3 regions of the Nocardia sp. NBC_00403 genome follow, and region 1 is predicted to be linked to each of the others. Evidence: riboswitches for the same ligand, from Rfam matches in the RefSeq annotation. Region 1 holds a riboswitch; each other region holds the start of a gene.
The links. Region 1 has a riboswitch for S-adenosylmethionine ahead of OHQ90_RS10410 (bifunctional o-acetylhomoserine/o-acetylserine sulfhydrylase). Riboswitches for the same ligand answer to the same signal wherever they lie in the genome.
Positions count from the first base shown of each region.

Region 2: linked by a shared signal. The riboswitch ahead of OHQ90_RS02490 (rhodanese-like domain-containing protein) and the one ahead of OHQ90_RS10410 (bifunctional o-acetylhomoserine/o-acetylserine sulfhydrylase) in region 1 are both predicted to bind S-adenosylmethionine.
Region 3: linked by a shared signal. The riboswitch ahead of OHQ90_RS16195 (amino acid ABC transporter permease) and the one ahead of OHQ90_RS10410 (bifunctional o-acetylhomoserine/o-acetylserine sulfhydrylase) in region 1 are both predicted to bind S-adenosylmethionine.

Region 1 is NZ_CP107939.1:2,387,676-2,398,251, reverse strand. It holds gene OHQ90_RS10425 (NADP-dependent isocitrate dehydrogenase) at 1-318, opposite strand, end outside; gene OHQ90_RS10420 (MFS transporter) at 679-2,172, opposite strand; gene OHQ90_RS10415 (TetR/AcrR family transcriptional regulator) at 2,307-3,056, shown strand; SAM riboswitch class IV at 3,109-3,219, shown strand; gene OHQ90_RS10410 (bifunctional o-acetylhomoserine/o-acetylserine sulfhydrylase) at 3,306-4,655, shown strand; gene metX (homoserine O-acetyltransferase MetX) at 4,730-5,815, shown strand; gene OHQ90_RS10400 (hypothetical protein) at 5,879-6,166, opposite strand; gene OHQ90_RS10395 (oxygenase MpaB family protein) at 6,156-6,878, shown strand; gene OHQ90_RS10390 (hypothetical protein) at 6,883-7,215, opposite strand; gene OHQ90_RS10385 (winged helix-turn-helix transcriptional regulator) at 7,389-7,766, opposite strand; gene OHQ90_RS10380 (nitroreductase family protein) at 7,836-8,483, shown strand; gene OHQ90_RS10375 (DUF3017 domain-containing protein) at 8,606-8,851, opposite strand; gene OHQ90_RS10370 (carboxymuconolactone decarboxylase family protein) at 9,152-9,697, shown strand; gene OHQ90_RS10365 (tRNA (cytidine(34)-2'-O)-methyltransferase) at 9,803-10,267, shown strand; gene OHQ90_RS10360 (DUF167 domain-containing protein) at 10,301-10,531, opposite strand; gene OHQ90_RS10355 (DUF4349 domain-containing protein) at 10,494-10,576, opposite strand, start outside.
Region 2 is NZ_CP107939.1:568,527-579,102, forward strand. It holds gene OHQ90_RS02475 (hypothetical protein) at 10-870, shown strand; gene OHQ90_RS02480 (RpiB/LacA/LacB family sugar-phosphate isomerase) at 1,702-2,148, opposite strand; gene OHQ90_RS02485 (O-succinylhomoserine sulfhydrylase) at 2,243-3,457, opposite strand; gene OHQ90_RS02490 (rhodanese-like domain-containing protein) at 3,454-3,870, opposite strand; SAM riboswitch class IV at 3,885-4,001, opposite strand; gene OHQ90_RS02495 (Rv0361 family membrane protein) at 4,064-4,519, opposite strand; gene OHQ90_RS02500 (FAD-dependent oxidoreductase) at 4,860-6,248, shown strand; gene OHQ90_RS02505 (amidohydrolase family protein) at 6,350-7,225, shown strand; gene OHQ90_RS02510 (SMI1/KNR4 family protein) at 7,404-8,009, shown strand; gene OHQ90_RS02515 (DUF6188 family protein) at 8,102-8,473, opposite strand; gene OHQ90_RS02520 (hypothetical protein) at 8,639-9,295, opposite strand; gene OHQ90_RS02525 (DUF456 domain-containing protein) at 9,437-9,913, opposite strand; gene OHQ90_RS02530 (hypothetical protein) at 10,127-10,297, opposite strand.
Region 3 is NZ_CP107939.1:3,673,218-3,683,793, forward strand. It holds gene OHQ90_RS16170 (ABC transporter substrate-binding protein) at 1-1,460, opposite strand, end outside; gene OHQ90_RS16175 (LLM class flavin-dependent oxidoreductase) at 1,457-2,596, opposite strand; gene OHQ90_RS16180 (GNAT family N-acetyltransferase) at 2,593-3,156, opposite strand; gene OHQ90_RS16185 (ABC transporter substrate-binding protein) at 3,164-4,153, opposite strand; gene OHQ90_RS16190 (amino acid ABC transporter ATP-binding protein) at 4,161-4,964, opposite strand; gene OHQ90_RS16195 (amino acid ABC transporter permease) at 4,961-5,896, opposite strand; SAM riboswitch class I at 6,335-6,428, opposite strand; gene OHQ90_RS16200 (hypothetical protein) at 6,712-7,449, shown strand; gene OHQ90_RS16205 (glycosyltransferase) at 7,658-8,842, opposite strand; gene OHQ90_RS16210 (LppM family (lipo)protein) at 8,847-9,614, opposite strand; gene OHQ90_RS16215 (carotenoid biosynthesis protein) at 9,641-10,414, opposite strand.

The sequences.
Region 1 (10,576 bases):
CGTGCCGCCGAGAATGTTGCGGATGGTGCCGTTGGGCGACCGCCACATCTTCTTCAGGCCGAACTCCTCGACGCGCGCCTCATCCGGGGTGATGGTGGCGCACTTCACGCCGACGCCGTGCTGCTTGATGGCGTTGGCGGCGTCGATGGTGACCTGGTCGTCTGTCTTGTCCCGGTACTCGATGCCGAGGTCGTAGTACTCGAGGTTCACGTCGAGATACGGGTGGATCAGCTTGTCCTTGATGAACTGCCAAATGATCCGAGTCATCTCGTCGCCGTCGAGTTCTACGACGGTGCCTTCAACCTTGATCTTGGACATGGATCTTCGTGTCCTCCTAGGATGGTGCCCTCATTGCACGGCCAGGCGAACACTTGTGAGCGGACCCCAGCTGTTCCAAAGACAACGTATATGCCCCGCGTTGTCCGCGGAACGTGTGGTGCAAACAAGACAAGCGTACTGCTGGTGAGGATCTCACCGCGCGGGCAGCCCCCCGAGTGAGCGCGCCCGAAATGGTTACCGACAAGTAGGTCGGGAGTGGCCCCGATCACTCGCGGGCCGACGACCGACGCGGCGTTGCCCCCGTCACCACGGCGTGTCCTGCGGCGGGCAAAAGAAAGTCCGCGTATCGCCGCCGAGCGGAGGCGATACGCGGACTTCCGATGCCGTGAGAGGAAGATCTCAGACCCCGACGTGGACCCGAGCGCCGTCCTCGGAGCCCTCGATCAGGTTCTGCGGCTTGTCCCTGATCATGAACGCGATCACCGGGACCGCGGCGAGGAAGAAACCGGCGCCGACGTAGAACGCCACGTCGTAGCTGTGGATCGAGGCACGGGCGACCAAGTTGTCGAGCGTCGGATTGCCCTCCGCGAACGACTTGGCCGTCTGCACCGAGATGGTGGTCAGCAGTGCGGTGCCGACCGCACCGCCGACCTGCTGCGCGGCGTTCAGCAAGGCACTTGCCACACCCGAGTCCTCTTCCTCGACCTGATGCAGCGCGACGGTCTGCATGCCGACGAACAGCGGACCCATGCCGAGCGCGATCAGCACCTGCGCGGGCAGCACACTCGCCGCGTAGCTGTCGCCATAGCTCAACTGCGCCAGCCACAGCAGACCGAGGACACCGAGCACGGAGCCCGCCACCATCAGCGGTCGCGGGCCGAGCTTCGGCAGCAGCGCACTGGTGACACCGGCGGAGATCGCGATACCCGCGGGGAACGGCAGGAACGCGAAGCCGGCCTTCAGCGAGGAGTAGCCGAGCGTGATCTGGAAGTAGTAGCTCAGGAACAGGAACATCGCGAACATCGCGATCGGGATGAGCAGCGCGGCGAGGAAGGCGCCGCCGCGGTTGATCTCACCCGGAATGTGCAGCGGCAGCAGCGGATTCGAGGAACGACGCTCGATCGCGACGAATGCGATCAGCAGCGCGACACCCGCGACGATCAGCCCGAGGGTGCTGCCCGCCAGCCAGCCGTCGTCGGCGGCGCGGCTGAAGCCGTACACGATCGCGATCAGGCCGAGCGTCACGGTGACGGCACCCGGCACGTCGTAGCCGCCGGTGCGCGGGGCCGGTATGTCCTTCACCACAAAGGCCAGCGCACCGACCAGAGCGAGAATGGCGATCGGGGTGTTCACCAGCAGGCACCAGCGCCAGGAGGCGTACTCGGTGAGCGCGCCACCCGCGATCAGCCCGAGCGCGGCCCCGCCCGCGGAGATTCCAGCGAAGACACCGAACGCGGTCGCGCGTTCTTTGGCCTCGGTGAAAGTGACCGAGAGCAGCGAAAGTGCCGCCGGCGCAAGCAAAGCCGCGAAGGCGCCCTGCAGCGCGCGGCCGGCGAACAGCTCCACACCGTTCTGCGCGAGACCCGCCAGCGCGGAAGCCGCCGCGAATCCGACGAGACCGACAATGAAGATCCGGCGCCTGCCGAGGTAGTCGGCGAGCCGGCCGCCGAGCAACAGCAGACCGCCGAAGATCAGCGTGTAGGCAGTGAGCATCCATTGCTTGTTGCCATCACTGATGTCGAGATCACGTTGTGCGAACGGCAGCGAGATGGTCACGATGGTGGCATCCAGCACCACCATGAGCTGGGCCAATGCGATCACCCCCAGGGCCCACCAGCGCGCCGAACTGCCCTGTTTTCCCGGAACGTCTACCGCTGTCGCAGTCTCGGTCACCTTGATCTCCTTGAAACTCGAAGTCGTGACGCCATCCTGTCATTGTCAGACATTTGTCGTCAAGGGAAAAATGTCGCAATCCGACATTTGACCGCTAACGACACGAAAAGTCCCGGTTGCGATACAGTGGAAGGATGCTCGAGTCATCAACGCCGACCGGCGCGAGCGCAGCAGCGGACTCCCCTGCCAGCGCCGAGTCGAACCAGGACCCGGACCAGGACCGGGCTGTAAATCCGGCGCCTGCCGGCCTGCGCGAGCGCAAGAAGCAGCAAACCCGGTTGCGCATCATCGAGGTCGGACTCGACCTCTGCGACGCGCACGGTTTCGATGCCACCACCGTCGAGCAGATCGCGAATGCCGCCGACGTCTCACCCCGCACGATCAACCGGTATTTCGACAGCAAAGAGGACATCATCCTCGGGCCGATCAAGGACTTCGGCCGCACCGTCGCCGAGACCCTGCGCGGACTCCCGGTCACCGGCAACGAGCTGCAAGCGCTGCGTGAGGCCTTCCTACGGACCATCGACCAGGCGGTAGATGGAAATGACAGGATGCTGTCGTTCCGGCAGTTCCAGCAAATGCAGCGCATCCTGCGCAGCAGTCCGTCGGTCAGTACGCGCAGCCTCGAGCACGCCGACAACAAGACCGCCGCGATCGCCGAGGTGCTCGCGCAACGACTCCACACCCAGCCCGACTCGTTGCAGGTGCGCCTGATCGTCGGCACCTGGCAGCTGATCGGACAGCTCGGGATGGAATGTTCGGTCGACATCTTCGACGAACACGATCCGGCGGCGGCGGCCTTGGCGGGCCGCGCCGCGTTCCTCTCCACCTTCGACGAGTTCGTACGCATCTGCTGCGTCCCCTTGGCCGCCGCAACCCGGTGAGTTTCGACGACGATTTCGATCGTCGACCGACCGCCAGCTATGATGCCGATCAGGTCATGAGTGCCAGCGCGAAGCCCCGGCTTGCTGGACGGCAACCCTCCAGCTGCGGTGGGGTGCTCCGGGTGATGACCGGGCTCTCGAAAGTCGAGAGCAAGCGCGCACTTCAGGAGGTACCCCCAATGTGTTGTTGTCCGTCGCCCACATCCCATTAGCAAGTAGTTCTGGCGAACAACCCCTTTGGAGCAAGACATGAGTGACCCCATCGCGTCCGCGGCCGATCTCGATCCGATCGCATCCGATCCGACGCAGTGGTCCTTCGAGACCAAGCAGGTCCACGCGGGGCAGGCCCCGGACGAGGCCACCGGCGCCCGCGCCCTCCCGATCTACCAGACCACCTCCTACGCCTTCCGTGACACTGATCACGCGGCCGCGTTGTTCGGCCTCGCCGAGCCGGGCAACATCTACACCAGGATCATGAACCCGACCCAGGGCGTGGTCGAGCAGCGCATCGCCGCCCTGGAAGGTGGCGTCGCCGCGCTGCTGCTGGCCTCGGGACAGGCCGCGGAGACCTACGCGATCCTCAACCTGGCCTCGGCAGGCGACCACATCGTGTCCAGTCCGCACCTCTACGGCGGCACCTACAACCTCTTCCACTACTCGCTGCCCAAGCTCGGCATCGAGGTCTCCTTCGTGGCGGACCCCGACGACCTGGAGCAGTGGCGTGCGGCCATCCGGCCGAACACCAAGGCGTTCTACGGCGAGACCATCGCCAACCCGAGCAGCGCCATCTTCGACATCCCGGGAATCTCCGCGATCGCGCATGCCAACGGACTGCCACTGATCGTGGACAACACGGTCGCCACCCCGTACCTGATCCAGCCGCTCGCGCACGGTGCCGACATCGTCGTGCACTCGGCGACCAAGTACCTGGGCGGCCACGGCACCGCGGTCGCGGGTGTGATCGTCGACGGCGGCACGTTCGACTGGACCGTGCATGACGAGCAGGGCGAGCCGCGGTTCCCGGGTTTCACCACACCGGACCCGAGCTATCACGGTGCGGTGTTCGCCGACCTCGGCGCACCCGCGTACGCGCTGAAGGCTCGCGTGCAGCTGCTGCGCGACCTCGGTGCCGCGGTGTCGCCGTTCAACGCCTTCTTGATCAGTCAGGGCGTCGAGACGCTGAGCCTGCGCCTGGAGCGCCACGTCGCCAATGCGCAGGCGGTGGCCGAGTTCCTGACCGGCCAGCCCGCCGTCGAAGCGGTGTACTACGCGGGCCTACCGTCCTCGCCGTGGCACGAGCGCGCCAAGCAGCTCGCACCGAAGGGGCCGGGCGCGATTGTTGCGTTCGAGCTCAGCGGCGGTGTCGATGCGGGCAAGAAGTTCGTGGACGCATTAGCCCTGCACAGTCATGTCGCTAACATCGGTGATGTGCGTTCTCTCGTGATCCATCCCGCCTCGACCACGCACTCGCAGCTGACACCCGAGGAGCAGTTGGCCTCCGGCGTCACGCCGGGGCTGGTTCGGCTGGCGGTGGGCATCGAGGGAATCGACGACATCCTCGCCGATCTGCGAGCCGGTTTCGCGGCGGCGGCGACGTGACCGTGCGCGCCGAACCGAGTGCCGTGCGACCCGCCGCGGCGGTGGCCCTGCCACCGCCGGACGGGCGGCTCGGCATGATCGCCATCGGGGACGTGCGGCTGGAGAACGGCGCACTCGTCCAGGACGTGCACCTGGCCGTGCAGCGCTGGGGTGAGCTCTCCCCCACGCTGGACAACGTGGTGCTGGTCGAGCACGCGCTGACCGGCGACTCGCATGTGATCGGACGCCCGGACGACATCCATCCGCTGCCGGGGTGGTGGGACGGCATGGTCGGCCCCGGCGCGCCGATCGACACCGACGAGTGGTGTGTCATCGCGGCGAACGTGCTCGGCGGCTGCATGGGCAGCACCGGACCCACCTCGCTGGCTCCGGACGGAAAGCCATGGGGTGCAAGGTTTCCGGAGATTTCGATCCGCGATCAGGTGAACGCGGAAGTGGCGCTGATGGATCTGCTCGGCATCGAAAGGCTGGCCGCGGTCGTCGGCGGGTCGATGGGCGGCATGCGAGTGCTGGAGTGGATGGTCGGCACCCCGGGTCGGGTCGGCGCCGCCCTGGTGCTCGCCGTCGGCGCGCGCGCCACCGCCGACCAGATCGGCACGCAGACAACGCAAATCGCCGCGATCAAGGCCGACCCCGACTGGCAGGGCGGCGACTATCACGACACCGATCGCGCCCCGACGACCGGCATGGGCATCGCACGGCGCATCGCGCACCTGACCTATCGGACCGAGTCCGAGCTGGATCACCGCTTCGAGAACAACGCACAGGGCGACGAGGATCCGTGGCGCGGCGGCCGCTATGCGGTGCAGAGCTATCTGGACCATCAGGCCGATAAGCTCTGTAGCCGTTTCGATCCGGCCACCTACGTCTTGCTCACCGAGGCGATGAACCGGCACGACATCGGGCGCGGGCGCGGCGGGGTCGAGGCCGCGCTTGCCGCGACGCCGGTGCCGTGTGTGGTCGGCGGCGTCGACTCCGATCGGCTCTATCCACTGCGCACCCAGCAGGAACTCGCCGATGGGCTGCCCGGCTGCGATGGACTGGAGATCGTGCATTCGCGCGACGGCCACGACGGGTTCCTCACCGAGGCGGCCGCGGTGTCGAAGCTGCTGACCGAGACGATGCGGCTGGCTCGGGTGCACCGCAAGCCGGTCGACTGACACCCGTTATTTCGGCGAGCCCGGGCACTGGTTGCCGGGCATACGAAATACCTTGTCCCAAGCCTATTCGGCGACGGGTGCGCCGACGAGCAGACCGACGATGGAACGCACGTAGGCCTGCAGCCGCTCTCTGGGATAGACGTCGGGCTCACTGACCGCCAATCGGCCGAGCATCTCGGCGATGGTCAGCAGCGAGTTGGTGAGCAGCGCGGAATCCACACCCGCCCACCGCGGCTCGAGCGCGGTGCCCATGCGGACCAGCGCCTCGGCCTGATCGAAGATGCCCGCACGCGAATTCTGCAGCGCGTCACGGTATTCGCCGGGAGCATTGCCCGGCGCGGTGAGAATCAATCGCCAGCGTGTCGGATTCTCCAGTGTCACACCGACGAACGCCTCGACCGTCGCCGAGGCTGCGACAACCGGAAGCGGGACGCGCTACAGCGCCAACAGCCCGGAGAGCCAGCTGTGGATCCACATCACTGGCTGGCACTCGGTACTCGAGGCCTACGAAATGTTCGGGCCCGGCCCGCTGTCTCCAGAGGAGGAGACGCGCTACTGGCACGAGTGCGCGATCGCAGCCGAACTGCAGACCTGCAAGCCGGAAGACGTGCCGCACTCCCGCGAGGAGGTGCGCGTGTACTTCGCCAGGGTCCGCCCGCGACTGTGCACCTCCGAGCGCGCCGAGGAGGGCATGCACCACCTGTTGTGGACCTCACTGCGCAACGGTGCGGGCCTCAGCTATTTCGCGGGCAGCAGGCTACTGTCGCTGGCTTCGGTCGCCACGCTGCCGAAGTGGATGCGCAAGCTCGGCGGGTTCGATCGGCCGCGCATCGTGGATCTGCTGGTCCGCCCCGCCGCGCGGATCATCGTGTGGGGCGCGTCCGCGTTCAATTCCTACGGCCTCATTGCCTCGGCGCCGTTCATCGCTCCGATGGCGGGTCAGATCCTCGAACAGCACCTGAAGGGAGCACCGCCCGCCGAGCTCGAGACGATCACACCGGCACAGGCGCGCAGCCGCTACGGTGCGCGCAGCGGACGCGCGGTCGTGGCCGAAGCGAGATAGGGCACTACCCCTCCGGCGCGCGATCATCCTCCAGCACGCTCCACGGTCCTGTCGCCCATTCCGCACCGTTGCGAAACGGCTTACTGATCCACGCAGGCCGCGCGGGGCAGCCGGCCAACCGACCCGCGCCCGCCCTGCTGCGCGTGGCGACCAGGTAGTAGCCCTTCGAATCCTGTTCCAGGACGGGTAGATACGCGCAGACCAGCCCCGCCGCCATATCCAGATCGCCCGCCATGGCGGTCCCCACGAGCGGCGCGCCCTCGCGGCCGTTGTCGTCGAAGGCCACCACGGTCCACAGCGAATGCGCCTCGCCGCTCCCGCCATCGGTATCACTCATGCCGTTTCCCCTGCACTGGAGTCGCTGCATCGGACCGGACCGTCGGGTTCCCGGACGGCCTCGGACTCGCCAGGCATCCGAGCTATAGCTCATGAAAACCATTGCGAGCCGGAGGTTTCAGTTTACTACCTGAGACACCTGGCGTGGATCGGGTCGCGATATCCGCACCGGCCTCAGCCTGCCGCGAGACGCCTGGCCTCCTCGACCCGGTTGATATTGGTCTCGATCCACTCGCGCAGCGCCGCGATCGGAGTGCGCAGGCTGTGGCCCAGCTCCGTGAGGTCGTAGTCGACGCGCGGCGGAATGGTGGGATGTGCTGTGCGCGTGACGAATCCGTCCGTTTCGAGCTGACGCAGAGTTTGCGTGAGCATCTTCTGCGAGACGCCATCGATGCGGCGGTACAGGTCTGTGTAGCGCATGGTCCCGTCGGCGAGGGCATCCACGATCAACACCGTCCACTTACCCGCGACCTGGTCGAGGAGCTGCCGGGTAGGACACTTCGCCGAGTAGACATCGGCAGGCAGCCCACTGGCCTCATGGATCGTACGCACGTCTTCGAGTGTAACGCACTTTCAAGTGCCGTCTTCACATTGGAGAGTAACTCTCCGATAGTAAGAATCATGACAACACAGACACTTTCGGTTCCCGACGCCATTCGCACCCGCCGCACCACGCGCCACTACCGCCCGGACCCGGTGCCGAGGGAACTGCTCGAGGAGCTGCTGGATCTGGCGGTCGAGGCGCCCACCGCGTGGAATATGCAAGACCGTTCGATCGTGGTGGTGACCAGTGAGTCCGGCCGCCACAACCTGTCGTCCGCCGCCTTCGGTCAGCCGCAACCGCTGGAGGCGCCGGTGGTGCTGGTCTTCGTCGCCGAGACGGCAGCCTGGGAGGCGAGCAATACCGACATCGCCGAACTGGCGGGCCGCAACGGCGCATGGAACGCGGAGTTCACCGCGATGTTCGACTCCCGCGCCGAATTCCACTCGCTGCACCAACGCGGGCTGATCCGCGAGAACGCCGTGAAGAATGCGATGATCGCGGCAACCTACGTCATGCTCGCCGCCACCAGCCTCGGCCTGTCCTCGGCGCCGATGAACGGCTGGGACCCGGACCTCGTCAAGAAGGCCATCGGCATCGACGACCGCCCCGACCTCGCCATCACGGTCATGGTCACCCTCGGCTACAGCGACGCCAACCCACCGCACCCCGGTCGCCGCCCGCGCGAGCACACCGTGTTCGCCGAGCGCTACCCCGCCGACCGGTGAACTAGCCGATGCGGGCGTCGTCCTCGCCGACGACATCGGCGAGGACAACCGAACGACCTTGCGCCCACCTGAAATGCCGCTCCGTCACTCCCAGCCACGAATCCGACGCGAGCGCTGCCCCGTCAGCCGACGCCGAGGGTGTTGATCGTCGCGGCAATGAAGACGATCAGGGTGCCCAGGATGCTCAAGGTCGCGACATCGAAGGGCTTGCTGCGCACCGCGAGCAGGCCGACCCGAGCCGTCGGCAGACACAGCCGGAAGGCGGCAGCCAGCAGCGTCGCGCCACCGAAGAACAGCGCCCCACGACGCCAGCGATCCGAGGCGACAAAAATCACCGCGAGCACGATGACCACCGCCACGATGACCATCGGCAGGTGAGAGCGCAGGAACTGCTCACCCCGGTTCCTACCGGACTGCCGGTCGGCGGCAGAGGCGTCCACGTCGGTCACGGCACCGATTCTTGCAGACACCAGGCGGCCGGTCACAGACAGCGGTCATCCCACCGTGAGTTATTCGACGACGGCGACGCCTTCGACCTCGATGAGATGTCCGGCGTAAACAAGGCCGCGCCGCCGACCGGCACCACCGTTTCGGAGCGTGGAAAGTTTCTACTACGGAGCGTAGTTTCGAGGTACGGTGGGTTGATCCGACGCAAGGAGGTCCCGGCAATGAAGGCATTCGCACGGATTCGACAAACCCTGCTCGCGATTCGGCAGGCGAAGCGAAACCGGTCCGATCTACTCGGCTGGCTCATCCGACGACCACAGGTCCTGATGAGCACGATCGGGTACGAGACGGCCATGCTGTTCAGCAATCGACTGGATCCGAAGCTCAAGGACCTTGCCGAATTGAAAACCGCCGGCCTTGTCAACTGCGAGTTCTGCCTGGACATCGGCTCCGCGGTGGCCCGGTCGAGCGGCCTCACCGAGCAGCAACTCACCGACCTGCCGCGTTACCGAACCAGCGACGCCTACAGCGACCTGGAGAGACTCGTCATCTCCTTCGCCGAAGCCATGACCGCGACCCCGGCCACCGAGCTCGACGACCTGCGCACCGCCTTGCTGGCACAGCTGACCAAGGCACAGGTCACCGAGTTGGCCACCACCATCGCCTGGGAGAACGAACGGGCCCGCCTCAACCAGGGCCTCGGCGTGCGTCCAACCGGAATGGCGGACGGCATGGCCTGCGCCCTGCCGGAGCGGCCTGCCGAGTAGGGCTTCTCCGGCGCACAGCCGACGCACCCGCGTGCATGGCCGATCCTGCGATCGCCGACGGTAGGCAAACAAGTTGGCTGCAACAGAACCTGATTGACTGGCCTGGTGTTCCGATTGATGTTTCACGAGCCTGCCATCCCGGGGAATACCGGCAATGCGATCCGACTGGCCGCCGGGACCGGGTGTGAGCTGCATTTGGTCGAACCGCTGGGGTTCGACCTTTCGGAGTCGAAGCTGCGACGGGCCGGGTTGGACTACCACGATCTGGCTTCGGTGACGGTGCACGAGAATTTGGCGGCGGCGTGGCAGGCGCTGCGGCCCGAGCGAGTGTTCGCGTTCACTACGCAGGCCCGGACGCACTACACCGAGGTGACCTATCGGAAGGGGGATGTGCTGTTGTTCGGCACCGAGCCAACCGGTCTGCCCACGGAGGTGCTTGCCGACTCGCATATCACTGAGCAGTTGCGGATTCCCATGCTGCCGGGGCGGCGGTCGATGAACCTGTCCAACGCAGCCGCGGTCACCGTGTACGAAGCTTGGCGGCAACTCGGTTTTCCCGGCGGGGTGTAAACGCCTCGTCCCTTATCCGGGAGCCCACGAATTTCAGAGGTCGACTTCGAAGCGTTTGAAGCGCGAGGTCGCGCCGGCGGCCAGGCGGACAGCGGATTTGGGAACGCCGTAGTGCTCGGCAAGCAGCTCGATGGCGGCCTTGTTCGCCTTGCCTTCGACGGCGGGGGCGCGGACGTACAGCTGCAGAGTGCCGTCGTCGAGGGTTTCGACGAGCGGGCCTTTACGGCTATTCGGTTTTATCGTCGCCCTTACCACTGTCGACACCTGCCGCTCCTGTCTCGCCGCTGGTATCGGGGCTCTTCGAGGTGG
Region 2 (10,576 bases), 1.8 Mb from region 1:
GCTCGACTGATGGTCGAGGCAACCGAGTCGATCACACGATTACTCAAAGACGGCGCTCATACCATCAACAACCGGGTCGGGGTCAATGGGTTCGCAGGCGAACTCGACAACGCCGGGAGGACCCTTACGAACGGCGACGGCGCCAGCGTGAGTGTTCTCAATCGTTACAGCTTCAGCTTGCAGGACGACCAGGGCGTTGCACATCACATCCACGACATACGCGTCATTCCCCTGGTGGATCACGAAGGGAATACATTCGGAATTTCCTTCCCAACCAAGAAAGGCGCAACAGAGAACGATCTTTCCGGGGACAAGAAATACTACGAGACATGGTCACGGATGCCGGATCGGCTGAGTGACAGCGAATACTACCCCGTGCGTCGTGTCGACCCAGGCGACGGGAGCGACCCCGATTGGAAAGATGCCGGGCCTTCTCAGCCCGCACCCTGGGCCGATGACGCCAGGGAGGGGATGCTTTACGTGCACGCGCACGGACGCCCAGAGGGAATCGAGATCGATGCCAATTTCGGTGACGATGCCAACCCCGACTGGCAAACTGTGGGGATTCCTGGGGGTTTCTTCGGGCAATTGGTTGCGGCAAATTTGGATTTCCAATCCGCTTCCCGTGCAGGACCAAATAAACCGCTGATGATGCTGGTCTGCGAGGGGGACGCTCACGTCCAGCAGGTAGCAGGGGCCATTCACAGCGCGGGCATGAACCACGATGTTTGGGCCACGGTCGGTGTCAATCAGGCGCGCTTCACCGAGCGGAAAGGAACCGCGGAATTGGGTGCGGAGATACCGGACGGCGGCGCGCCCTCCGATCCCATCACCGTCATCCGAGCGCCGAACCGCCCACCCACAACATAACGAGACCGGTTACCCAACGAGTGGTAGCGCCTTTTTCGCGTCACTGCCGCCGCTTGCGGGCGGCCAGGTTGGTACTGGCCTGCCATCGGATCAGAGCCTCCGCCGACGGGCGGGCGTATTTGCCGAGCGAGCGCACCGAAGCGTGCCCGCTCATGCGCATCAGCATCGGCGTGGACGCCCCGTCCTCTGCGGCATGCGTGAGTCGTCTGTGCCGGAGTTGATACAAGGTGAATGGCCGCGACCGAAGCCGCCGGTACGGCATGGTGCTCGAACAGCTCGGCCGCTCGCCGGTACGACAACCGGCCGCGCAACGTCCACGGGTCGATATCGTCGACGGCCGCACCAGGTTTCGCCTCCCGTTGGATTCTTCGGCATGCCGCCGACCTTCTGGTTAGTCACCTGGTGCCAGTAGATCGCGTCAAGGGATGTCAGTAGCGCGAGACACCAGCCGTGCTCGGCGAATGTTGGTAACGCCACGCCATTACCGACAACGACGAGGGGCGAGAGGGTCAAACCAAGAAGACGCACCCGGAGCCCTCCCCCGACCGCTCTCCCGAAAGGGGAACGATACCGCGACCTCAACCGGTATCGAACCACCTGGATGAGACAGGTTCCGTTCATAGCCAGACCAGAGCAGAGACCGCTAACGTGACTTTTCACGCCACTGGACCCCGTGTGCCGAGCCGTTCCGGAGCACAGCTCATTCGACGGCTCGATACCCTCCCCTTCGATTCCCCAGGCACACCGAAACACCACGGGTTCAAGGGCTCTCCAGGCCAGAAAAGGGCGCACGACCTGTGGATTCGCAAAGGAACGGGCGACCCGATTCGTTCAGCGGGTGCGCTCGAGCTTCGAGAGGTGCGCGATATTGGCTCGATCATCCGAGTCCGTGCTCGGCTCCGTCACGAACCAGGCGTCGAGGATCTCCGTCAGCAGGGCACTCGAGGTCGTCCGCAGGCTCAGCGCAAGGACATTCGCGTCATTCCACTTGCGCGCACCGGCCGCGGTGGCGGCATCACCACACAGCGCGGCCCGGATACCGGCCACCTTGTTCGCGGCGATCGACGCACCGGTTCCGGTCCAGCAGCAGACGATGGCTTGCTCGGCTCGCCCCTCGGCGACATCACGTGCCGCCGCCGCACTGGCCCAGGCCCAGTCGTCGCGCTCCACCTCGGAAAGCGCCCCGTGCGCGAGTGTCTCCAGCCCGCGCCGATGCAACTCCTCGATCAGTTCCTTCGCCACCCCGACACGCTCGTCTGCCGCCACCGAGATCCGCATACGTCCAGGGTAGGCACCCGGCGGCGCCGCAGGTCGCCGAACAGGACATCACCGTGCTCGTTCTCGACGATGTCCCGCTCGCGGCGCGGACGCTCTAGCTGAGAGCGTGGCCGAGGTCGTCGAGAAGGTCTTCGACGTCCTCGAGGCCCACCGAGATGCGGACGACGCCGTCGGTGAGGCCGATGGTCGCGCGACCTTCCGGGCCCATGGCGCGGTGGGTGGTGGTGGCCGGGTGGGTGATGAGGGTCTTGGAGTCGCCGAGGTTGTTGGAGATATCGACGATGCGCAAGCGATTGAGCACCTCGAAGGCGCGCTTCTTGCCTTCATCCGCAGGCGCGTTCAGCTCGAAGGTGACCACCGTGCCACCGCCGCTCATCTGGCTCACGGCCAGTGCGTGCTGCGGATGTGATTCCAGGAAGGGGTATTTCACCCAGCCGACAGACTTGTTGCCCTCGAGGAACTGAGCGATGCACAGCGCGGCTTCCGTGGAATGACGCACCCGCAGCGGCATCGTCTCCAAGCCCTTGAGCAGGGTCCACGCATTGAACGGGCTCAAGGCGGGACCGGTGTGGCGCATCAGATTCTTCACCGGGCCGTCGATGTAGTCCCGCGCACCGAGAATCGCGCCGCCGAGCACCCGGCCCTGGCCGTCGATGTGCTTGGTACCGGAATACACCAGGACGTCGGCGCCGAGTTCGAAACCACGCTGCAGCAGCGGCGTGGCGAAGACGTTGTCCAGCACCACCTTCGCGCCCGCGGCGTGTGCGAGTTCGGTGACCCTGCGCACGTCCACCAGCGTCTGCATCGGGTTGGCGGGCGTCTCGAAGAACACCGCCTGGGTGGGCACCGACAATGCCCGCTCCCACTGATCCAGGTCGTCACCGTCGACGAAGACGGTTTCGATCCCCCAGCGCGGCAGAATCTCGTTGCACACCACGAAGCAGGAGCCGAACAGGCTGCGTGCGGCAACCAGTCGGTCACCGGCGCCGAGCAGCGCGCCGAGCGCGGTGAAGACGGCGGACATGCCGCTCGCCGTGGCGAAGCAGGCTTCGGCGCCATCCATCAGCCGCAGCCGCTCCTCGAACATGGCGACCGTCGGGTTGCCGTAGCGGGAGTAGACGAAATGTTCGACCTCGCCGGTGAACGCGGCCTCGGCGGCCTCGGCGCTCTCGTAGACGAAGCCGGAGGTCAGATACAGCGCTTCGGCCGTCTCCTCGAAACCGGAGCGCCGCAGGCCACCGCGCACGCCGAGGGTCGCCGGACCGACGCCATCGGGCAGTGGCTTGTCGAAGGAGCCGCCGGTGATCACGACTGCCGCCACGGGAGGCCGATGGCCCGCCAGCCGGAGCCGCCACGATGACCGGTCGCGTCGAGGCCGCCCTCGAAGCCATCCAGCACGTTGTAGGACGGTCCGATCCCGACCCCGGTCGCGGTGTTCGCGGCATGCGCGGAACGCTGGCCGGAGCGACACAGGAACACGACGGGAGCCTCCGGGTTGCGGCCGTCGAGCGCCTGGGTCAGCTGCTCGACGAACGCACCATTGCGGGTGCCGGTGCCGTCGACCCACTCGATCAGCACCGTCGGGCGCTCGATCGATGTGGTGTCGGGAACTCCGACGAAGCGCCATTCGGCTTCGGTACGCACGTCCACCAGGACGGCTTCGGGGTTGTCCCGCAGTAATTCCCACGCCTGCTGCGGGGTGATGTCACCGGCATAACTCATATGGACCTCCTGTGAATCCGCTCTTGCCGCACCTGGGTTTCGGTGCGCGGCCAGGTCGTCACCCGGAGCACCCCGCCGCGGAGGAGGGTTGCCGACCAGCAAGCCGGGGCTTGACGCTGGTTCTCATGACCTGGTTCTGAGATTGCCTGGGCGGGGGTCACCCTGTCAAACCCCAGTTCACGACGCGGGATGGTCAACCGCAGATGAGCCAGCGGTCGCCCGATCGCGTCAGATTCCAGGTCGCCGTGGCTGCCTTGCCGTCGACCTCGGTGGTGACCGTCGCCTTCGCCCGGTCACCGTCGACCATCGGATTCTCGATTTTTGTTATCTCGACGGTCTTTCCGGTTTCGAGGCCGCCGAGCTGGGTGGCCAGCGACGACTTGCGCTCGTCGAATCCGTCGCACGCCACACCCGGCGGCGGCGTGACATCGCTGCGACCGCGAGCCTCCGCGTAGTTGCGGACCGCCGCCGCGATGCGATCTGCTTCTGTGACATTTTTCTCAGCCGGTGACAGCAGCCCGCCGAGCACGATCCCGACGACCACGATGACCGCGACCACCGCCGCCGCGATGAACGGCCACGGGGTGCGGGAGTCGGTCTGGTCGACCTCGATTACGGCGTCGCCGTCGGTGTCTTGCTGATCGGTCATGTTCACGATGATCCCTGGTCGGCGGGGTTATCGAGCGCCCACCCCCGAACTCGGCGACACGCCGCGGAGGATCCGTGCGCGCAGCGGTTACCTCGGGGCACACCGTGGGTAAGCAGTGGGAGGCAGGCCGTCGTGGCCGCAAGCCGGTCACCGCACCGGCGCGGACTGCCACGCGGACCACCGATAGAATCGCGAGACTGCGGCCTGCTGTCATAGCTGATATGACAGCGAGTCGGCACCAGTGTCCGCACATCAGGTGCAACCACAGCGGCGCGTCGAGTTAGCCTAGGCTAAGACCGACGCCATTAATTGTTTTCGACCTTAAGGGTGCGCGTAAGAGATGACCGAACAGAGTGCAGCGACCCGCCCGCTCCGCATCGCGATCGTGGGCGCAGGGCCGGCCGGCATCTACGCCGCCGACGCATTGATGAAGTCAGATGCGCAAGTGTCGATCGACTTGTTCGAGCGCATGCCTGCTCCGTTCGGGCTGATCCGCTACGGCGTCGCGCCCGACCATCCGCGCATCAAGGGCATCATCACCGCCCTGCACAAGGTGCTCGACAAGCCGCAGGTGCGCCTGCTCGGCAACATCGACTACGGCACCGACATCACCCTCGACGACCTGCGCACCTTCTATGACGCGGTCATCTTCTCCACCGGTGCCAACGCCGACCGCGCCCTGGACATCCCCGGCATCGGTCTCGACGGCAGCTACGGCGCGGCGGACTTCGTGTCCTGGTACGACGGACACCCCGATGTGCCGCGCACCTGGCCGCTGGAGGCCGAGAAGGTCGCCGTCCTCGGTGTCGGCAATGTGGCGCTCGACGTGGCACGGGTGCTCGCCAAGACCGGCGACGAACTGCTGCCCACCGAGATTCCGCCGAACGTCTACCAGGGCCTCGAGGCCAACAAGGCGGTCGAGGTCCACGTGTTCGGCCGCCGCGGCCCCGCCCAGGCGAAGTTCACCCCGCTGGAGCTGCGCGAGCTGGACCACTCCCCGACCATCGAGGTCATCGTCGACCCGGAAGACATCGACTACGACGAGGGCTCCGAGGCCGCGCGCCGGCACTCCAAGCAGGTCGACATGATCGCCAACACCCTCGAGCAGTGGGCCATCCGCGACGCGGGCAACCGCCCGCACAAGCTGTTCCTGCACTTCTTCGAGTCCCCTTCGGAGATCATCGGCGAGAACGGCCAGGTCGTCGGCTTGCGCACCGAGCGAACCCAGCTCGACGGCACCGGAAACGTCAAGGGCACCGGGGTGTACCGGGACTGGGACGTCCAGGCCGTGTACCGCGCTGTCGGCTACCTGTCGCAGAACCTCACCAACCTGCCCTTCGACGATCAGGCAGGCACCGTGCCCAACGAGGCCGGTCGGGTGATCGGTGACGAGAACGCGGACGGCGCCGACCGCTACCTGCCCGCCACCTACGTCACCGGCTGGATCAAGCGCGGCCCCGTCGGCCTCATCGGCCACACCAAGGGCGACGCCAACGAAACCGTGGCCTGCCTGCTCGACGACAGCGCGAACTTCACCCCGGCCGCCCAGCCGGAACTGGACGCGGTGACCGCGTTCCTGGAGAGCAAGGGCATCCCTTTCACCACCTGGCAGGGCTGGTACCGCCTGGACGCGCACGAGCGCGCCCTCGGCGAGCCGGAGGGTCGCGAACGCGTCAAGGTGGTCGAGCGTGAAGACATGCTGCGTGCCAGCGAGCCGCACAAGGTCTGAGCCCCGCTCGGTGTGATCGCACTGGATCCATCCATGCCGGGAGCGGAAATACTGTCACGTCCGCGGCAGCGAAAACTCCGACACTGAGGCATTCTGTACAAGTGTTCGATGCCCATGTCCATATCTTCGACCCGCGGTTCCCGCTGGCCGAGAACGAGGGTTACCTGCCCGACCCGTTCACCATCGCCGACTATCGAAAGCGCATGTCGCGCTTCGATATCGGCGGTGGTGCCGTGGTCAGCGGCTCTTTCCAAGGCAACGATCAGACCTATCTCAAGGCGGCACTCGCCGAATTGGGCGAGGGCTGGGTCGGGGTGACCCGCCTCGATCTCGACGCCACCGACGACGAGATCATCGAACTGGACCGGATCGGCGTGCGCGCGCTGCGCTTCAACCTCAAGCGCGCCGCCGCCGACATCACCGGCATGACCCTGCAGGCATTGCGCGCCCACGAGCTGGTCGGCTGGCATGTCGAGGTCTACATCGACGGCCAGATGCTCGGCTCGCTGCAGCCGGTCATCTCCAAACTTCCCGCCTTGTCCATCGACCATCTCGGCATGTCCGACGAGGGTCTGCCCTACCTCCTCGACCTGGTCGACCGCGGCGCCCGCGTGAAGGCAACGGGTTTCGGCCGCGTCGCCTCGAATGTCGCCAAAACGTTGCGCCGCATTCACACGGTGAACCCCGAAGCCCTCATGTTCGGCACCGACCTGCCCGGCACCCGCGCCGGCCGCCCGTTCAGGGACTCGGATGTGGACCTGATCTGCGACGTCGTCGGCACCGACATGGTCAAGGTCCTCGAAGACAACGCCCGCGCCTTCTACCGGCTCCCGGCCCGGGCACGCGCGATCCCCGCCGATCCCAACCGGACCACCCCCATGTTCCGCGCGGAACAGCCGACGTTGCCGTTGCGCCGCGACGAACTTCCTAAATTCGAAGCGGTGCCGGACACGATCCCGTTTCCGGCGATCGAATAGCGCCGTCGGCAGCCTCGCCGGAGACGGCCGAAACACGCGGTGAGCTCTCGTTGAGCCGGGTGGTGCACGGTACGTGCCAGCAGCTGGGACGGGACGCCTGGGCGCAGCTCAGCCGACGCGTTCAGCACTTCCCACCTACGGAAGTTTCGAAATCCATTGCACCCCTATCGTTTCGGCCGTGGCGAAGTTCGACGAAGTCCTCTCATCCTTCTGGCGGTACCCGGCCGACGACGACCATGTGGCGTTGACCGACGCGGCGATCCGAGACGCCGAGGAAAAACTCGGTGTGCGACTTCCCACCTCGCTGCTGCGCCTTCTCCGGGTACGCAACGGCGGCATCGTCTCCGACCGCTGGGACGCCTTTCCCGTCGAGGGGTCGGGGTGGTCGGAGCATTACGCGTGCTTCGACTACCTCAACGGCATCCGCGACGAGGATGATTTCACACTCCTGGATACGCCGGACATGGTGCAGGAGTGGGAACTTCCCGCACCGGTCGTGCTCCTGCACGGCGATGGGCACTGGTGGGTCGCGCTGGACTATCGCGCCTGCGGCCCGACAGGCGAACCATCGGTCGTAGAAATCGACTCCGATGGGCCGGAAGTCGTCTATCTCGCATCTGATTTCGAGTCGTTCGTCGAGGGGCTGACCTCGTCCGAACAGTTCTCGAGACCTGATCAGCTCGCTGTAGCGACCGCCGACGCCCTGGCCGCTGAAGTTCACGCTGGAGCTCGCGCTCCGAAAATTGAACTCCCAGACCGACTTCCACGGTGGCCGAATCTCTAGACGCACTCGGGAACCCGATCTTCTCGTCACGCTGCCGTGTTGGTTATGTGTGGCGGCCGGCAAGTCGTCGGCGTCGGACATCGAGCAGCCGATCAGTCGGCCGTCCAAATTGCCAGCTCACCATTCGGCATGCATACGACCCGATAACCGTTCGGACCTACGAGTGTCCATGCCTCGTATTCCTCATCTGGCGGGACCACGAGCCGGTTCCCGGAATCCAAGTCGATGGTCAGAGTTCCCGAAGAATTCACGACAGCGGAAGTGATCGCACCGCGAAGGACGGATTCGAGATCGCTCTGCGAACCGCCCCCGTTCGCGAGCGCAACAGACCATCGGCCACCTCGGCTGGATTCGATCTCCATATCTCCCTCGATCTGGAGATCGAATCCGCCGCTGGTCGAGACCTCGACCAGGTACTCGCTGACTGCGACCGAGACGCGCTGCCCGGTAATCGGTAATTCCATTACCATCCTCGAGCGCGTGAACCGTTGCCTGCCAAGCTTGTTGATTTTCACGGAGGCGACTGCCGGACCCGGAAAGTCGAGCAGCAACGCGGGGCCTCGACACGCCAGTCGCAGTTCGTGACCTGTGGTTGCGGACAATCGAGCTGGACTGCCGTCGTTGCGTCTTCAGGTAGCCGCGCGGTGGCTCGTCCACGGCCCGCCGACAGCGGAGCGCGTGGCCTTGAAGCCCGGTTCGAGGTCCAACACATCGATCAATGTCGGATCCTCATCGATGGCATGGCTGAGATGCCCGATCCGGCCCTCGTCGCGGGCATCGGTGGGCCCGATGAGCTGCCACAGTTCGTCGTCATCGTCATTGGAGACCAGCAGGACGGGCTCCTGCTTCTCGAAGACCTCCGGGGTCTGGATACACGGCGTCAACAGCAGCCAGTGGCGCATCCACCAGGCCCGCGGGTCGCTCGCCATCACCTGGTCGGCAACCCACCATACAAACGGCAGGTTTGGGTGGGCGCGGGCCTGCTCGGCGGTCAGATCGGGGCCGCCCTCCGGCACCCGCTCGAACGGCTCGTCCACAAGCGCGAATGCGTACCCGCCGTTGCGGTCGAGAACTACCGCGTGGAAAGTTCCGCCGCCCGGGTTCCCAGCCCCGAAGCCGAGGGAGAGCCGTCCGACGTGCGGGTCGGAACCGGTTACCCAGCCGAATGCATACGACGCGAGTTCGCCTCCAGGACCCACGAACTCGCCGAACGCCCGCCGATCCATCCCGGTCGCGTCGGGCGTCGGTACCTCGATCAGCTGACCCGCCGTGACTTGTCCATCCACGAGTGGATCGTAGTTGCACTTTGCTGAGTGCGTCCAAATGTCGCGTCTGCGGGCGTGCAGTCTCTGACGAACCTCATCGCGGCTCCCGTGAGGCCGCATCGAACTGCCACGTAAGGCACATCTGCCACGCCACCATTCGAGCTACGTCACTATCGCGCCGATAACCCAGACTCCCGTCGCCAGCAGCGCCCCGAACAACTCGATCAGCATAGAAAGACCGACACCCTTGAGCGCGTGAACTGTTGCCTGCCAAGCCTGTTGGTTCTCACGCAGACGCTGAAGCTCCGAAAGATAGACACCGAGAACGAAACCCACGAACAAGCCGACCACCGGGATCACGAAAAAGCCGACGATGCCCAGGACCGCCCCGACGAAGAGAGCCCGGTTCGAGACACCCGCGTCCTTCATCTTCTGGCCCGGCCAGGTGTATTTGATGATGCCGGACAACACGAGGAACGCGGTGCTGACAGCGAAAACGGTCCACGCGGTAGCACCGCCCTCGACGAACGCCCAGACCGCGATCGCACCGAAGATCAGGATGACACCGGGAAGTATCGGGACGATTATCCCCAACAGCCCCACCAGAATTACCAGGCCGACAACGACCTCACCCCACATGCTCACTGCTGGTCCCTCCGGTAGTGGCGTCGTGTCACGCTGCCTGGATTCTGGCGTATCGGCTGGTTCCGTGCACGAGGTAGGTGCCGGACGGGGTTGTTTGGGTGTCGAGCGCCAATGGGCACGGGGTACCGCGAATCTCGCTACCGAGCCAGAGGGCCGCACGCACCTTGGCCCAACGTTCTTTCCTCGTTCCAGGAGAGATGGCGATCGCTAGCGGCGCAGGAGGTCCACGATGCCGGTGTTCGACTCATTCCCGCCGCCCTCGGCGACCCGGCGCTCCATCAGAGCCATGAAGGGCGTGAGGAGTTCGGGGCTGACGCCCTGTTCGGCGGCGATACGCAGCAACGCCCCGCGCGGTCGAATTGCGTTGATAGCGAGCACTATTCCCAGAACCAGGAAAGCGCTGATGGGCCAGTAACCTTGGTTCGTCGCCCACCTCGAGTGGTGCAGTTACGACCGCGACAAAGGAGTCCGGTGTGGATGTTTGGTTCGCCGCCCATCCCGGGCTCGGCGCGCGTTGGCGGCCGAGCAGGCTTGGATCCCCGAGATATCGATGCGCCATGCGACTGAGCGAAAGAACTACGTCTGGCGATCGCACAGACCGGGACAGTGACAGCTCGGGAAATGCATCCAGGGACACCCCATCGCCCCGGGCCGAGC
Region 3 (10,576 bases), 1.3 Mb from region 1:
GCGTTGCGTGCGGCGGCGTCGCCGGTGCTCAACTGTCCGTCGAGTGCGTCGTCCAGCGTCGGGATACGCTCGCGCACATTGAGATTGCGACTATCCACGCTGAATGCGCTGCGCAGGATGTCGCCGTCGGCGCGGGTGCTGTTGTAGTAGACACTGTCGTAGTCCTTGGCGTTCTGCCGCGCGGTGTACTCCGCGGCCGCGACCAGATCCAACCGCAGTTCGACGCCGATCTGGCGCAGCTGCTGCTGCACCAGTTCGAGGATCGCCTGATTGCCCGCGAACACCTGGCTGAACAGGACCGAGAAGGTCAGCCGCTCACCGTTCTTCACGCGAATGCCGTCGCCGCCCGGTGTCCAGCCCGCCTGCTCGAGGATGCTGCGTGCCTTGGCTTGGTCGAAGGGCAGTGTGGCCGACAGATCCTGATAGCCCGGCGTGGTGCTGGCCAGCGAGCTCGTCGCGGTCTTGAATTGCGGGCCGAGCACGGTGTCGATGAGCTGCTCGCGGTCGATGGCAGGCAGCAGCGCCTGGCGGACCGCCGGATCGCGCAGTGGTCCGCGGGTGACATTGGGCTGGAAGCCGAACGGCACGCCCGGGTTCGCGGTGCTCAGCACGCGCCCGCCGGTCGCCTCGATCTGGGGCGCGTCCTGCGGCAGGGCGTCGCTGATGGCATCGAGTTGATTGGAGCCGAGACTTCCGGTGCGGACTCCGGACTCGGGGACGACGGTGAACTCGATCTTGTCGAGGTAGGCCTCGCCGCGGTGCGCGAACACCGCCGAACCCCAGTGGTATCCGGCGCGTTTGGCCAGCGTCGCCGAGGCATCCTGCCGGTAGTTCGCGTAGGTGAACGGGCCGCTGCCGACGTTGTCGCCCGCGCAGCGTTGTTCGGCGGGTTTCGCGGTGGTGACGTCGGCGAGGATGCCGAGCTGCGCGGTCGAGGTGGCCTGCAGGAATTGGGCATTCGGCTTGCTGAACTCCACGCGGGCGGTGAGCTTGTCCACCGGAGTGGTCGCAACATAGTTGGTGAGATAGCTCGCGCCGAGCGGCGCCTTCGCCGCGCCCAGCTCGAGGACCGAGTCGAAGGTCTTCTGCACCGATTCCGCGGTCAGCGGCGTGCCGTCGCTGAAGGTGACGCCGTCGAAGAGGTGGAAGGTGAAGACCTTCGCGTCGGGGGTGACCTCCCAGCTCTGCGCAAGCCAGGGCTTCAGTTCGCCGGTCTTCGGATCCTGATCGGTCAGCGAATCCACGATCTGACGGCTGACATACAGCGTCTGATTGGTGCCAGACTGTGCGGGATCCGAGCAGGTCGGCGCCACCGACAGGCCGTAGCGCAGCGTGCCACCCGGCTTGGGCGGGCCCGCGTCCGCGCCGGTCCCTGCCGAATCACTGCCGCAGGCGGCGAGGCTCGCGGCCGCGGTGACGGCTGCGGCCACGGCCGCGATTCGATAGCGGGGTCGGATCACTGTGGTACTCCAGATGTTTCGGTGCGGACGAGGTCGCCCTGCGAATCGAGGTCGTAGTCGGTGGTGGGTCGAACGGGATGGTCGGTGGCCGAGTTCACGGCCAATGGCCTGCTCTGAATCCGCCTGCGCAGTTCCGGGGCAACTGCGGACTGGAACAGCTCGAGGCTGTCGCGGTGCGCAATTGCGGTGCGTCCGTCGCGATCCGCGGCCAAGTGGGTCACCTCGTGGCCGAAGTGCTCGTGCTGACGGCTGACCTTGTCGATCACCTGCTCCGGGCTGCCGACCAACGCCGAGCTACGGGCGAGGAAGTCGTCGAGGGTCTCGAACACCACCGGCAACCCGAGCTTGCGGGCCAGCGCGAGTCGCGCCTCGAAGATCGGCCGGAACACCTCCGCGGCCTCCTGCGAGGTTTTGGCCACGTGGAATCCGGCGGTACCCGCGCCGACCATGGCATCGGCGGGGTCGTGCCCGTAGAACTCCCACCGCTCCCGGTAGTGGCGCACCAGCTCGGCATACGGCTCGATGGGATTGGTGACGTTCGCCGAGAACAGCGGATCACCGTGGCGCGCGGCCAGTTCCACCGAGTCGCGACTCGTCGCGCTGCCGTGCCAGATGCGGATGCGCGGCTGCCACGGCCGTGGCAGCGCCTTGGCCGCGCGGAGTTCGGGCCGGAACCGGCCGGACCATGTCACGCTGTCGCTGGCCCAGAGCTCCCGGAACAGCTCGTAGCCTTCACGATTGCGGTCCCACTGATCGTCGGTGGTGACGTGGAACAGCTCCGCCTGCGCACTGCCGTTGCCCTTGCCGATGATCAGTTCGAGTCTGCCGCCGGAGAGATTGTCCAGCGTCGAGTAGTCCTCGAAGGCGCGCACCGGATCCAGCAGGCTCAGCGTGGTGACCGCGGTGAACAACGAGATGCGCGAGGTGACCGCGGCGATGTGGCTCAGGATCACCGGCGGTGCCGCCGACAGGAACGGATCCTCGTGCCGCTCACCGACGGCGAACCCGTCGTAGCCGAGCTCTTCGGCGATGCCCGCCTGCTCGATGACATTGCGCAGGCGCTCCCTGGTGCCGGGCAGCCGTCCGGTTATCGGGTCCGGAACCCGGGTGACCAGGGTGAAAAGCAGGAACTTCATGCGTGGGCTCCTACCGGGTCGGAGGCGGGATGTGGGGCGGGCAGGTACTTCTCGAAGGGATGCGGGCCGATCTCTTCCGACGGGATGTCCGGGTCGTAGAGCGCGGTGTAACCGTGGGCCAGATACAGGGCGACGGCCTCGGGCTGGCGCGGACCCGTGATCAGGTAGATGCGGCGGTAGCTACGCCGTGCGATCTCGGTCTCCAGCTGTTCGAGCACGAAGAGCCCGAGTCCCTGCCTGCGGTGCTCACGTGCGGTCCAGATGCGTTTCAGCTCGGCGGTGTCGTCGTCGTAGCGTCGGAAAGCGCCACCTGCCACGGGTTCGCCGTCGCGGGTGACGACCAGCAGCGCACCGTCCGGCGCCGCGAACTCCGCGGCCGGATAGTCGCGCAGCGAGTCGTGCACCGCACCGACGGTCCGGCCGTAGCGCCTGCTGTATTCGACGGCGAGTTCTGCGAGCAGGGGCGTGGCCAACGGATCGTCCTGGGCGACCGCGTGCACGCACAGCTCGGGTCGTGTTGCCGGGGAAAGTCGCCGATTCGAGGAAAGTCGCTGTGTCATCGGGCTGTCACGACTTCTTCGGCAGGCCGGGCGGGTTGATCCGCGAGCTGGTCACCGTTTCGGTCTTCAGCCCCCACCGGTCGATGACCTGCTGGTAGGTGCCCGACCGGATGGCGTGGTCGATGGCCTTGTGCACCGCGCCGATCAGCCCGTTGTCCTTCTTGGTGAGCACGCCGATCTCGCCCTGGAGCGCCTCGCCCGCGCCGGAGAAGGTGGCCACGATCTTGGTCTGATCCGCGGTTGCCGCGTGGTAGATCGCGGTGGGGTTGGGTCCGATGTAGCCGTCGAGGCGATGCGAGGCGAGCGCCAGATAGTAGTCGCTGGTCTTGTCGAAGTAGGCGATGTCGATGGCGGGCAGTTTGTCGGCGGCGTTCTGCTCGTTCCACTTCACCAGCAGCTGTTCCTGGTTGGTGCCGGTGCCGACGCCGATACGCTTGCCTGCCAGGCTCTTACGATCCCGGTAGTCGAGCGTGCTGTCCTTGGGGATCTCGAGTGCGACGTTGTCGGTGCGGTAGGTGGCGAAGTCGTACTTCTCTTTGCGTTCCTCGGTGACGGTGACATTGCTGATGAACGCGTCCACCTCGCCGGAATCCACCCGGACGAAGTTCTGTGTCCAATCTGCCACCGTCGCTTCGAGTTTCAGTCCGAGGATGTCGGCGATCAGGGTGGCGAAGTCGATCTCGGAACCCACCACGGTCTTGTCGTCGGTGGCGTAGAAGCGCAGTGGAGGTGCGGTGCCGGACGCGCCGGTCACCACCAGGGTGCCGCGGTCGCGAATGGATCGGGGCACCTCGGCGGCGATGGCGTCGACCTTGGCTGTGTGCACCCGGCCCGATTGGGCGGGGGAGAGGTCGAAGGCGACCGTGCCCGCAGGCGCGACGACGGTATCCTCGTCGGGATCGGTGCCGCAGCCGGAGACCAGCACAGCGACCGTGGCGGCGACGCCGACCAGGGCGGAGAACTTCATCGAATACCTGTTCATCAGGGGAGCGCGCATCGTGCGCTCAGCGGACTCGGGACAGAAATGCGCGGGTGCGCGGATGTTCGGGGTTGTCGAGAACCGCGGCGGGTGCGCCCTGCTCGACGATCGCGCCCGCATCGAGGAACACGACAGTGTCGGCTACCTCGCGGGCGAAACCGATCTCGTGGGTGACGATGACCAGCGCGGTGCCGCCGTCGGCAAGTCCGCGGATCACGTCGAGAACCTCGCCGACCAGCTCGGGGTCCAGCGCGGAGGTGGGTTCGTCGAAGAGGATCACCGGCGGTCGCAGCGCCAACGCCCGTGCGATCGCCACCCGTTGCTGCTGTCCGCCGGACAGCCGCCGCGGGTAGACATCGGCGAGCTCGCCGATGCCGACGCGGTCCAGCAGCGCCTTCGCCTCGCGCTCGATCTCCTGACGGGGGCGGCCCTGCGCGGAAATCGGCGCGAGCGTGACGTTGTCGAGCACTGTCAGATGCGGGAAGAGATTGAATTGCTGGAACACGAAACCGATGTGCGAGCGCTGCTTGCGGACCTCGCGGTCGGACAGTGCGTGCAGAGTGTTGCGGCGCTGCCGATATCCGATCAGCTCGCCGTCGATGTGTACGGTGCCCGCCGCTAGCGGCTCCAGATGGTTGATCACCCGCAGCAGTGTCGATTTGCCGGAACCGGAGGGGCCGATCACGGCGACCACTTCGCCTCTGGCGACGGTCAGATCGATGCCGCGAAGCACCTCGTGTGCGCCGTACGATTTGCGCACGCCACGGACCTCGACGGCGGGAGCCGCTCCGGTGCGCTGCTCGACTGTGTCGAGTGCCCCGGCGCTCATCGGGTCGCTCCACGCGGTGCGGCCGAACCGATGTCGGCAATCTCGCGCAGCCGCTGCCAGGCCCGCTGCCACGGTGTCGGCGGCGGTGTGCGCTGCGCGCCCCTGGCGTAGTGACGTTCGATGTAGAACTGCGCCACCGACAGGATCGTGGTCAGGATGATGTACCAGACCGTGGCGACCATCAACAGCGGCACCACTCGGCCATTGCGGCCGTAGACCACCTGGACCTGGTAGAAGAGTTCGGCGATCGCCATCACCGACACGATCGAGGTGCCCTTGAACAGGCTGATCACCTCGTTGGTCGCGTTCGGCAGGATGGAGCGCATCGCTTGGGGAACGACGATGGTGCGGAACTGGCGCAGCCGCGGAATACCGAGCGCCGCCGCCGCTTCCAGCTGGCCGGGATCGACGGAGATGAAACCGGCGCGGATGATCTCGGCCGAGTACGCCGCCTGGTGCAGTGCCAACCCGATCACTGCCGCGCTGAACCCGCTGATCACGCCGTTCACCTCGAAGGTCAGGAATGAAGGGCCGAACGGGATTCCGAGGGACAGGGTGTTGTACAGGTAGGCGAGGTTGAACCAGAACAGCAGCTGCACGATCAACGGAATCGATCGGAACGCCCAGATGTAGACCCACGAGATCACCCGCAGCACGGGATTGTTCGACAGTCGTGCGATCGCGAGCAGGGTACCGATCAGGAACCCGAGCGCCGTGCCCCACAGCGTGAGCTCCAGCGTGACCCGCAGCGCCGACAGCACCGACTTCGCGGTGAAGTACTTCGCGAACGTGGACCAATCCCAGCCGGGATTGGTCACCAAACCATGGACGAACTGTGCAAGCAGCACCAGCGCCACCGCACTGATCACCCACCGCCACGGATGCCGCGTCGGAGCAACCTTCAGCGCGGGCGTGCTGCGTGCGGCCGCCACGTTCTCGGTCGCGGTGGTTGCGGGCACACCGATGGCGGCGGTGGATCGTCCAGCGGAGGTCGTCGCACCCGCGTTGGGCGGATGGGCGATGCCACGGGACTCGACGGTGCCGGAAGTGGCGGATTCGCCGGATGCCGGGGTGGCGGGCTCGCCGGGTGCAGCCGTTGTGCCGGGCGCGTCGGGGGAGCCGGGTGCACCGCCGACGGCGGCGGCTGGGCCGAAGACGGCTGCGCCGGATGCGATGGACGCACTCATATCGAGGTCCTTCGAAGAAACGAACGAGACCGGCCCCTCATCAGGCGGTCACATCACCCGGCCAGTGACGGGTGCTCAGTCTGGCGGTGCGGTCAGTCGCGACAGCTCGCGGCGGTGATGTGGCACTGGTCGACATGGCGACGTGCCCAGCGGTTGACGCATTGCTCGGTGATCATTTCGGTTCCTCCATCGTTCCCGGCGGAAGCACCCGCACCCGGCGAGCGGGGGGTTGCTGCGACGTCGACGAGCCAGGTCTCTCGGTCGCTCTGGATGGTGCGACCCGCGGCGAGCGCGGGCCGTCGAAGGTCTAGCCGAAATAGCATGCGAAGTAAGGGCACTCCAGAACAAGGTTACGAATCAGCGTGAGCGCAGCCCTTGTCCGAGCGTCCGGTGCCCGCGATCATTGAGCCCGTCGTCGCGAGTAGCGCCTACGTTCTGGCCCGAAGCGCAGATCACGGGTGTGCGACGCGCCGGAAAGTTGCTATCTCGAAGAATTCCTGCTGTACGAGTTTGCTGAAGTACCCTGACCTCGATCGTGCCGACGTTGAGGAGGGTCCACAGTGACCGTTGTGCGCCGTCTGACCACGCTTACCGCCATCGCGGCCAGTGCTGCCGCGCTGGCCCTTGCCGCCCCTGCCACCGCCTTCGGCGCCCCGGCTGCTCCCGCTGCCCCTGCGGCTCCGGCTGCTCCGGCAGCGTCCGCCGAGCAGCCCGGTCTTGCCCGGACGGTCGCGCCCAACGATCTGGCCGGCACGTACCAGTCGGCAGTCGAGGCGCTGCGCGTCCTCGGCATGGACCCGTTCCTGTACCCGACCGCCGCGGCATTCTGCTCCGACGCCACTACTCTCGGCCTGGTCCCCGCCGTCGCGGGCGCCATCCCGGGCCCGTGGCCCAAGAACGCCATGAAGATCCCCGGCCTGGACCTCACCGCCGTCGAAAAGGGCGAGGTCATGTTCACTTTCGTGCCCTATGGCGTCGCCCCCGACACCTCGACCGAGTCCGGCATGCGTGTCGCCTGGGTGAACCTGAAGAACGGGCGCAGCGGCCTCACCTCGATGGGCCCACTCTCCGATATTTTCCGGGCTATGGTCCCCGACCAGGTCCCCGCGGAAGTCCGCCCTCTCGTCGAGCGGGCGATCCAGGACTTCTTCTTCGCCACCCTCCCGGCCGGCGGCATCCGCGCCGTCCCCGTGGACACAGGCTCGGGAACGGTGCTCGCCGCGATCTTCGGCACCGTCGAAAACGACGGCAACACCTGCTTCTTCCTCCCGACCATCGGCATCACCACGGTCAAATAGCCAGCCCGGCCCGACCCTTTCGGCCGTCCATCCGCCGCACCGTGTCACCACCGGGCACCCTGTGTAGAAGGTGTCCGGTCGCGACACGGTGCGGCGGACGGGCCGGGTGGAAGTGATGCAGCCGAGAGGCAGCCAACTCTCTGGGCTCGGTGGGTTCCAGCGGCCGGCTATGCAGGAGCCTCGGAGAATATCCACTGGGCGCGGCTGGTCAGGCAGTGACCGCGCGGTCTTTCCAACGGAGCGTGCCATGCCGATGAGCGCGGCGGGATGCTATCCATAGACCCAGGTATGCGCCGATGGACAGTGGATGAGCAAGGGCTGCAAGGGTATCCGCTGCTGCGATAGGCCAAGGGAGCTCGGTGGAACGGGACAGTAAACGTCCTGCCACGGCGGCGAAGTAGCCGAGCAGACCGGCTTTACGGACCGCGCCGCTGCCCACGACGGCAGCCAGCGGCGGAATCCAATAGCCCAGCGCAGCAATCGCTCCGACGGCCGCTCCGGCCGCTGCGGAGCCGCCGTAGGTCGACCACAGCCATCGGGTGTAGCCCGCTTCCAGTTCAGCGGCGCCACAGTACATTCTGGTCTCCGCCTGGCGTCCCGCGGCGACCAGCGCGGTGCGGAAGCCATTGCGGCGCAAGACTCGAGCGATATCCAGGTCCTCGGTGGGACTGGCCGCCACCGCGCCATGGCCGCCGACGGCGCGGTAGGCGGCGGTATCGAAGACGAGGAACTGCCCGCAGGCGACCGCTGTCGACGGTTTGCTGCTGCGGTTGGCGATCGAAATCGGCAGCGTGGACGCCCACGACCAGCACAGCAGCGGTTGCACCACGGCCTCGGGCACCGATCCGGTTCGCTGTCTCGGCCACGGCGACAGCAGTGCGACACCACGACGGTGGAATTCGGCTGACGCCGAAGCGATCGCATGCGGTGCCAGCCGGACATCGGCATCGAGAAAGATCACCGTGGGTGCGTCGACGAGCTCGGCCAACCGTGCGCAAGCCGCGGCCTTGCCCGTCCACCCCGGACCGGGCTCGATCTCGTTGCGCAACACCATGAATCGCTCGTCGCCTGCTATCGCGTCGATGGCTGCGGCATAGGTGTCATCGATGGAGGCGTCATCGAGGATCAGCACCCGCAATCGGGGGACCCCGACCTGCGCCCGCAGATCGCCGATCAGCGCGGGTAGCCGCACCGCCTCGTTACGCGCAGGAACGCAGACGGCGATCGGTTCGACGACAGGGGTGGCGACCTCGGGCAGTCTGGACACGGTCAACCGGTTGTAGAGCGCGATCGCACTGCCGGTCAGCGCAATACCGGTGCCGAACCGGGTCAGCGCCAGTGCCGATGGACAGAGATCCGCGTCGGCGGGCCGTCGGGTCACGCGCTCGGTCACTGGCTCAGCGGCGCCGCCGCGGCTGCCACAAGCTGCTGAACGAGAAGCCCTCGGGCGCGCCGGGCGGCGCGGGGTTGCGGTTCATGAAGGCCAGCGCGGCGACGATCGCGGCGACCGCAAGGGTGATGCCGCCGACGATGCCCGCCCATCCTGCGAAGGAGCGGGTGTTCGGGTCGGCGTAGCTGACCTCGGCGCGCAACGTGGACACATCACCGGGCGGCAGTTTCCACGACACGGTGGAATCGTCTTCGCGGTTGCCGTTGGTCTTGGCGACGCGCGACGGGAACGCCACCGTGAACTGCACGTCCGAGCCGTGCGGCGGAACGGATTTCAGGTCGACCCTGCCGGTGAGACTGACCAGGTCGCCGGTGCGCTGGAACTGCAGGTTGAACATGCCCTGTGTCTGTTCGGACAGGCCGCCGAGTTGGGAGACCTCACCGAAGGAAAGATCCTCGAAGAACACCTTGCTGCCTACATACCCGTCCTGGTTGTAGGGCTCCACCCGGACCTTCGCCGCCAGCGAGTCGGGCGACTTCAGCTGCGGGCCCTTGTCGTTGGGGTCGACCGGGACGACCGCGGCGACGATCCGTCCCGACACCCGGTCATTGGACGACACGCCCATCGATACCTGCACGCGCAGGCAGCCGGCGAGCACGGGCACCAGCAATGCCGCCAGCAGAACTGCCGCCGCGACCCTGACCCCTAAGCGAGGCGAGCGCGGCGAGGGTAGAACCTGAGCATCTAGCGGCGTGGTGAGAGGACTCGGCTGCACGGGTCACATCGTGCCAGGCCATCGGTTCAGATGGCCACGCGACGGGCGGAACCGTCCCCGTTGTGTCGCCCTCGGGACCGACGCAGCCGCACTACCAGCGGTACTCCGAGAATCCCGAGCCCGATCCCGCCGTAACAGGCCGAGGCGGGCAGCCCCAAGAACACCGCGTGTGCGAGCGCGGACCCGAGCCAGGTCCACAGGAAAACAACGACCGGGACCGCGATGGTCGACCGCGACGGCCGCACGTCGCGCGCGGTGCGTTCCCAACCGGTCAGCGCCAGGGCCATCAGCAGCGCCACCGCGAACCAGCCCAGATAATTGGTATATGGAATCCCGGCGAGCCCTGGCAGCCCCGAATCGCCATCGCACCAGCTCCACTGCCCATCGGCGACCATCTGTGGATCCAGAAACAGGTCCCACCCCACCGTACCCACCGCCGTCAACCCGATCCGGCCGACCGCCCGGCGCGTGAGGAAACCGGCCACCACCCAGACCGGATACAGCCCGCCGGTCCACGCCAGCGCCACCACCAGCGGCACCCCGGCCACGGCAGGACCGAGTCTGCCGTCCGCGTAGTCGTAACAGCCGAACGGGAAACCCGTTGCGGTGCCGATGATCTCGGCAAGCAGCCCCGACCCCGACACGATGACCAGAAATCCGGCGGCATATCTCGGTCCTCGAGTCATCCCGGCATGGACCAGCGCGGTGGCCGCCGAAAGCAACACCACCACGACGGTCACCTGATCGCGGCCGACCCCCGAGGTCAGCGGATAGGCGATCTGCGCGAGGACCAACAGCATCGCCGAGAGCGCGGGAATCAGGTCTCGCGGCCGTGGTGTAACAGCGGTCGCGTCAGCGGATCCCGTCGTCGCGAGTTGCCGCAGGAGCGTCGCGGCATAACGCCCCACTCTGCCCGGGCCGCCTGGATCGGCCACTGGTCGACGCGGCGCATTCTGCCGAGT